Regions from separate parts of the Streptomyces sp. NPDC096311 genome, predicted to be linked through region 1. Evidence: riboswitches for the same ligand, from Rfam matches in the RefSeq annotation. Region 1 holds a riboswitch; each other region holds the start of a gene.
What was found. A riboswitch is a leader RNA that binds a small molecule or an ion and turns the genes downstream of it on or off. The one in region 1 is predicted to bind S-adenosylmethionine.
Positions count from the first base shown of each region.

Region 2: it holds a riboswitch for S-adenosylmethionine, as region 1 does, so the genes downstream of both, ACIRA5_RS15825 (putative leader peptide) here and ACIRA5_RS04815 (aminotransferase class V-fold PLP-dependent enzyme) in region 1, are expected to answer to the same signal.
Region 3: it holds a riboswitch for S-adenosylmethionine, as region 1 does, so the genes downstream of both, thrC (threonine synthase) here and ACIRA5_RS04815 (aminotransferase class V-fold PLP-dependent enzyme) in region 1, are expected to answer to the same signal.

Region 1 covers NZ_JBIWFN010000002.1:45,849-48,105, forward strand. The annotation lists gene ACIRA5_RS04815 (aminotransferase class V-fold PLP-dependent enzyme) at 1-1,270, opposite strand, end outside; SAM riboswitch class IV at 1,472-1,588, opposite strand; gene trpD (anthranilate phosphoribosyltransferase) at 1,736-2,257, opposite strand, start outside.
Region 2 covers NZ_JBIWFN010000005.1:350,795-353,051, forward strand. The annotation lists gene ACIRA5_RS15815 (YceI family protein) at 1-47, shown strand, start outside; gene ACIRA5_RS15820 (cell envelope biogenesis protein OmpA) at 113-802, opposite strand; gene ACIRA5_RS15825 (putative leader peptide) at 1,040-1,120, opposite strand; SAM riboswitch class IV at 1,151-1,297, opposite strand; gene ACIRA5_RS15830 (amino acid ABC transporter permease) at 1,767-2,257, shown strand, end outside.
Region 3 covers NZ_JBIWFN010000003.1:535,375-537,631, reverse strand. The annotation lists gene ACIRA5_RS10700 (glucosyl-3-phosphoglycerate synthase) at 1-437, opposite strand, end outside; SAM riboswitch class I at 625-771, shown strand; gene thrC (threonine synthase) at 789-2,102, shown strand; gene ACIRA5_RS10690 (MoaD/ThiS family protein) at 2,205-2,257, shown strand, end outside.

The sequences.
Region 1 (2,257 bases):
CCACATGCTCGTCGGGCGTACCGGCCCCGAAGCTGACGCGGATCGCGTTGAGGGACTTCTCCCCGGGCGCCGCCTCGGGCGCCCCGCACTCCCCCTGCGTCTGCGGATCGCTGCCGAGCAGCGTCCGCACCAGCGGGTGGGCGCAGAACAGACCGTCCCGCACCCCGATCCCGTACTCGGCGGACAGCGCGGCCGCGAAGTGCGAGCTGTTCCAGCCCTCGACGACGAACGAGAGGACGCCGACACGCGGGGCGTCGTCGCCGAAGAGCGACAGGACGCGGACCTCGGGCACCTCGGCCAGACCGGCGCGGACGGCCCCGATCAGCTGCTCCTCGCGGGCGACGAGCGTGTCGAAACCGGCCTCGGTCAGCGCCTTGCAGGCGGAGGCGATGGAGTAGGCGCCGATCACGTTCGGCGAACCGGCCTCGTGCCGGGCCGCGCTCTCGTGCCACTCCACGTCCACGCCGCCGTCCACCCGCCGCGTGACCTTGCGGCTGGCGCCGCCGCCCGCGAGGTACGGCTCGGCCTCGCGCAGCCAGTCGGCGCGGCCCGCGAGCACGCCGGAGCCGAACGGCGCGTACAGCTTGTGCCCGGAGAAGGCGACCCAGTCGACGTCGAGGTCCCGCACGGACACCGGGTGGTGCGGGGCGAGCTGGGCGGCGTCCAGGACGATCCGGGCACCGTGCGCGTGCGCGGCGGCGGCCAGCTCGCGCACCGGCCACAGCTCGCCGGTGACGTTCGAGGCGCCGGTGACGCAGACCAGGGCCGGGCCGTGGGGGTCACGGGCGGCGAGGGCCCGCTCCAGGGCCGTGACGGCCTCCTGCGGGGTGCGGGGCGCGTTGAGGTAGGTGACCCGGGCGTTCTTCCACGGCAGCAGCGAGGCGTGGTGTTCCGTCTCGAAGACGAACACCTGGCAGTCGGCCGGAAGCGTGGCGGCGAGCAGGTTGAGGGAGTCGGTGGTGGAGCGGGTGAAGACGACCTGGTCGCCGCCCCGGCAGTCGAGGAACTCGGCGACGGTCCTGCGGGCGTTCTCGAAGAGGTCGGTGGACAGCTGGGAGAGGTACCCGGCACCGCGGTGCACGCTGCCGTAGTACGGGGCGTACGCGGCGACGTCGTCCCACACCCGCTGGAGGGCGGGGGCGCTGGCGGCGTAGTCGAGCGCGGCGTAGGTGACCTCACCGCCGGTCACGAGCGGGACGGTGACATCTCGCCCCAGAACGGGCAGAGGGGAACAAACAGCCTGGTCGGCGGCAGCGGTGGAGACAGACATGGCGAGCTCCTGTGAGAGGCAGGCGGAATCGCTGCGCGGGCCGGGCGCACGGGGGTACGGGGGTACGGGTGCGCGACTGCACGGCTCGGCGCAGAGAGGAAAGGCAAAAGGGGTGTGCGGAGGCGGGGCTCTACGCCCTATCGCATTCGCTTGCTCACAGAAGGCTCCCTCGAACGACCAGGACCCCTGGGATTCTCGAGGGGTCCGCGCTTGCCGTAGACCTCGCTGCCTACGGCCTGGTCTTCACCCGGGGCACCCCGCCACGGACGGAGGGTTGCCGGACAGCCGGCCGGGGCCTGATGGCTGTCGCTCATGACCTGATACCGCATCCTGCCACAAGATCTTCCCCCCGCAACCCGGCGTCCGTATACCGGGACGCCGAGCGGGGCCCCAAAGATCGCGCAGTTCCCCGCGCCCCTGCAGGGGCGCGGGGAACTGCGCGGGCAACCCCCACCGGCCCGCGGACTACGACTGGCTCGCCGCCACCCAGCGTTCCAGCGTCCGCTTCGCCGCCCCCGAGTCGATCGCCCGCGCCGCCTTCGCCATCCCGGCACGGAGCTGGTCCGCGAGCGGCGCGTCGGTCGGGGACAGGGCTACGAGGGCCGCCGCGGAGTTCAGCAGCACGGCGTCCCGTACGGGCCCCGTCTCGCCGCCCAGCAGGCGACGGGCGACGTCCGCGTTGTAGGACGCGTCGGCGCCGCGCAGGGCCTCCACGGGGACGAGTTCGAGGCCGACGTCACGCGGGTCGAAGCGCTCCTCGGTGACCTTGCCGTCGCGGACGATCCAGACCCGGGACGTCGCGGTGGTGGTCAGCTCGTCCAGGCCGTCGTCGCCGCGGAAGACGAGCGAGGAGTTGCCGCGCTCGGCGAACACGCCCGCCACGATCGGCGCCATGCGCAGGTCCGCGACTCCGACGGCCTGTGCCTTCACCCGCGCCGGGTTCGTCAGCGGACCCAGCACGTTGAACGTGGTCCGGATCCCCAACTG
Region 2 (2,257 bases), on a different contig from region 1:
TGACGACCGTCACCGGCACGCTCGTCTTCACCCGCGCCAAGGGCTGAGCCGACGCGGCGCCGGGGCCCGGGCCCTGAGGCCCAGCCGGCCCCGGCGACCTTGGCGTACGCGCTCAGCGCACCTTGCCGTGGAAGGCCGGGTGGGCGTCGAGCCGACGTACGTAGTCCCGGAGCCGTCCATAGGGGGAGAGGGACTCCGTCGGGCCGAGTTGGGTCAGGGCCACCCAGAGATCGACGTCCGCGGCCGTCAGCTCGTCGCCCAACGCGTGGATGTGCGAGGCGAGTTGCCGGTCCAGCGACTGGAGTGCCGTCGTGCGCGCAAGCGGCGGCGCGGCGGGGGTGACGTCCCGGTCGAGGAGTTCGCGCAAGGCGTCGATGTCCGCGATGAGGGCCGGTGGGTTCAGCCGGGGGAGGCGGGCGTCGCCCTGACAGACCGGCAGTCCGGCGAGGTCACGCAGGATGTCCGGCGTGTGGTTGCTCACGATCCGTCCGCTCCAACGGTCGCACAGCGCGGGCGCGGTGAGCGGACCGTCGTAGTGGTGCCAGGTGGCCTCGTACGCGCCGCGCAGTGCGGCGAACGCCTCGGGTGTCTCGGCGGGACGCGTCAGCAGCGTGGCGGCGACCGAGTCGTGGAGACCGAGCAGCTCCAGGGTGATCGAGATGCGCAGCGAGCGCGGACAGCCCTCGGCGAGGTACAGCTGATAGCGGTGCGGCGCCGGGTAGAAGCCGCCGGCCAGGCCGACGCCGATGCGGCTGCGGATGCGGTGGGGGCGAGGGGCGGCGAGCGAGACTGTCTTGGGCATGACTCTCCAGGCAACGTCGAAGCCCCCGCGACCCGTTGGGCGGCGGTGGCGGAACGGAGTGACTGCGCTGACGTACGGGCCGGTCCGGATCGCGGGACGTACCTGACCGGACGAAGCGGGTCGGGTGAAGTCCGCTGCGGTTCGGCAGCACCCTGAAGGGGTGCGGGGAACTGCGCGACCGGCCACGAGGGCGCCGTAGACGATCGACGGCACATCCCGGCACTTCCAGCCGAGCGCTCAGTACGCGCTGGAGACCCGCTGCAGATCGATGTGCAGGCGCCTGGTCAGACCGTTCGTGCTCCTCCTGGCCATTCCCATCGCTCCCGTGTCCGGGGCTCGCGAGAGGCGAGACCACGCTTGCCCCACCGCACCGGCGGGACCCGGTCGTCACCCGGGGCACCCCGTCGCGGTGGAAGGGTTGCCTGTCAGCGGGCCGGGGCCGATCACCGCGTCGAACGGGAGGAACCCGCACGACGGGCGCTGACAATCGTGACCGTCCCCGTCAGTCTCGGTGCGGTCCGCTGAGCCGTCAAGAAGGCATATGCGCGGTCTCACCACGTGGTCGTTCCGGCCGGAGCGCGTTGACATTCGTTTGGGGCCGTGCCTAACTTACGCCGCATCGGACCGGATCGATTCCGGTGCGTTCGAGGCCCAGCGGGGCGGAATGGTGACGGTGAACGCGATGTGCGCAGCTGACGGGACGACCGCTTCGCGGCGCCACGGCTGCCCAGCCGCCGCACTGTGTTGTAGCTCCCGCGGTGCCCGCTGTCTCTGTCAGGGCTGACCGCTTCCGCCTTCCGCGGCGTTGAACGTCCGCACGGCTCGGCCTCCCTCGCCCGCCGCCCTGACGGCGCGCTGTCGATGAGCATCTCCTCCCTCCGTACCCCCTGACATCCGTCTGTCCCCGCGCGCACCGCCGTCGTACGGGCCGGCGGCGGTGTGTCCGCATTCGTTGGAGCCCTCCATGAGTGAATCCCTGGGCTCCGCCGTGCCGTTGAGCACGACGGAGCCCCGCCCGGCCGCGGCACAACGCGTGCTGCCCCTGCGCCACCCCGGCCGCTGGATCGCCTCGGCCATCGCGCTCGTCGTGGTCGCCCAGATCGTCCACGGGCTGGCGACCAACCCCTTCTTCCAGTGGGACCGGTTCGCGTACTGGTTCCTGCGTCCCACGATCCTCGACGGCCTGCTCATCACCCTCGAAGTGACGCTCTTCAGCGCCGTGTTGGGCCTGCTCGGCGGCATTCTGCTCGCCCTGGCCCGACTCTCCAGGAGCCCCGTGCTGCGCGCGGTGAGCTGGGTCTACATCTGGCTGTTCCGCTCGGTGCCGCTCATCGTCGTCCTGCTCTTCCTCTACAACTTCAGCGCGCTCTACAAGACGCTGAGCCTCGGCGTCCCCTTCGGCCCCGCCTTCCTCACCTTCGACGAGTCCCGGCTCGCCACCGACATGGTCGTCGC
Region 3 (2,257 bases), on a different contig from region 1:
AGCAGCGGCCCCACGATCCCGGAGACGAAGTCCGAGGAGAACTCCTTCAGGTCCGCGTCGATGAAACAGATGATGTCCCCGCTCGTCACGAGGAGGGAACGCCACAGCACCTCGCCCTTGCCGGGCACGGCCGGGATGCGCGGCAGGATCTCGTCCCGGTGCACCACGCGCGCGCCCGCCGCGGCGGCCACCTGCGAGGTGCGGTCGGTCGAGCCCGAGTCGACGACGACGATCTCGTCGACGAGGGGCACCTGCTGCATCAGGTCGTGGCGGATGACGGCGACGATCTCGCCGACCGTCTCCTCCTCGTTCAGCGCGGGCAGGACGACGCTCACCGAGGAGCCCGTGGCCCGTTTGGCGGACATGAGTCTGTGGAGCGGGCGATCGGTCACGGACCAGGAGCGATTGCTCAGCCAGCGCTCAGTTTCCTTCAGCACAGTCTGCGGCTCCTCACTGTCTGATCACCCGGTGTCTCACGGTGTGATCCATCTCGCGGTTCGGACGACTATCTCAACTGTCCAGGCCTTCGGTTACAGTCTTGAACAACGCGGATGACCATCGCATGTCGTAGATCATCTGCGGACCATCGCTCCACACGCGCCACCGCACGACACAACCGAATACCGCTCATCCAGAGGGGCAGAGGGATACGGCCCGATGAAGCCCCGGCAACCCTCCAGCTGGTCCGGTCACATTGATGTGGCGAGGCTCCCGGCTTGGGAAGGTGCCAAATCCGTCTCACGGCGAAGTGCGTCGTGAGGAAGATGAGGAGAAAGGGCCTCGCCTCCATGGCTGCGCAGACTGTTGCAAGCACCACGAACCCTGTCGCGGGCGACACCACCACCGTAGTCGGTGTGGATCTCGGACCCGCCGCCGCGCTTTCCTGCCGCGAGTGCGGGCACCGCGTGCCGCTCGGCCCGGTGTTCGCCTGCGAGGAGTGTTTCGGCCCGCTGGAGATCGCGTACGACTTCTCGGCCTACGAAACCGAAGAACTCCGGGCGCGCATCGAAGCGGGCCCCGCGAACATCTGGCGCTATGCGCCGCTGCTGCCCGTCCCGGCCGACGTCGCCGACAAGCCGAACATCAACCCCGGCTGGACCAAGCTCGTCAAGGCCGACAACCTCGCCCGCGAGCTGGGCGTCGAGGCCGGCAAGCTCTTCGTCAAGGACGACTCCGGCAACCCGACGCACTCCTTCAAGGACCGCGTCGTCGCCCAGGCCATCGAGGCCGCCCGCGCGTTCGGCTTCACCACTCTCTCCTGCTCCTCCACGGGCAACCTCGCCGGCGCCGTCGGTGCCGCCGCCGCCCGCGCCGGCTTCCGCTCCTGCGTGTTCATCCCGCACGACCTGGAGCAGGGCAAGGTCGTCATGGCCGCGATCTACGGCGGCGAGCTCGTCGGTATCGAGGGCAACTACGACGACGTGAACCGCTTCTGCTCCGAGCTGATCGGCGACCCGGCCGGCGAGGGCTGGGGCTTCGTCAACGTCAACCTGCGGCCGTACTACGCGGAGGGCTCCAAGACCCTGGCGTACGAGATCTGCGAGCAGCTGGGGTGGAAGCTCCCCGACCAGCTGGTGATCCCCATCGCCTCCGGCTCCCAGCTCACGAAGATCGACAAGGGTCTTCAGGAGCTGATCAAGCTCGGACTGGTCGAGGACAAGCCGTACAAGATCTTCGGTGCCCAGGCCGAGGGGTGCTCGCCGGTGTCCGTCGCCTACAAGGCGGGCCACGACGTCGTACGGCCCCAGAAGCCGAACACCATCGCCAAGTCGCTCGCCATCGGCAACCCGGCCGACGGGCCGTACGTGCTGGACATCGCGCGGCGCACGGGCGGGGCCGTGGAGGACGTGAACGACGAGCAGGTCGTCGACGCGATCAAGCTGCTCGCGCGGACGGAGGGGATCTTCGCCGAGACCGCCGGTGGCGTGACCGTCGGTGTCACGCGCAAGCTGATCGAGAACGGGCTGCTCGACCCGACGCTCACCACCGTCGTGCTCAACACCGGTGACGGCCTCAAGACGCTGGACGCGGTGGCCGGGACGGGGCTGACCGCGACCATTCGTCCCAACCTGGACTCTTTCCGAGAGGCCGGGCTCGCTTAGGGCTTGGCTCGGAGGGTTGTTTGTTTGCCGCGGGCCGGTGGGGGCCGGTCGCGCGGTTCCCCGCGCCCCTCTGGGGCGCTACCCGACCGGAGGTCACAAGGAATGAGCGTCAACGTCCGCATCCCCACCATCCTGCGCACCTACACCGGTGGTCA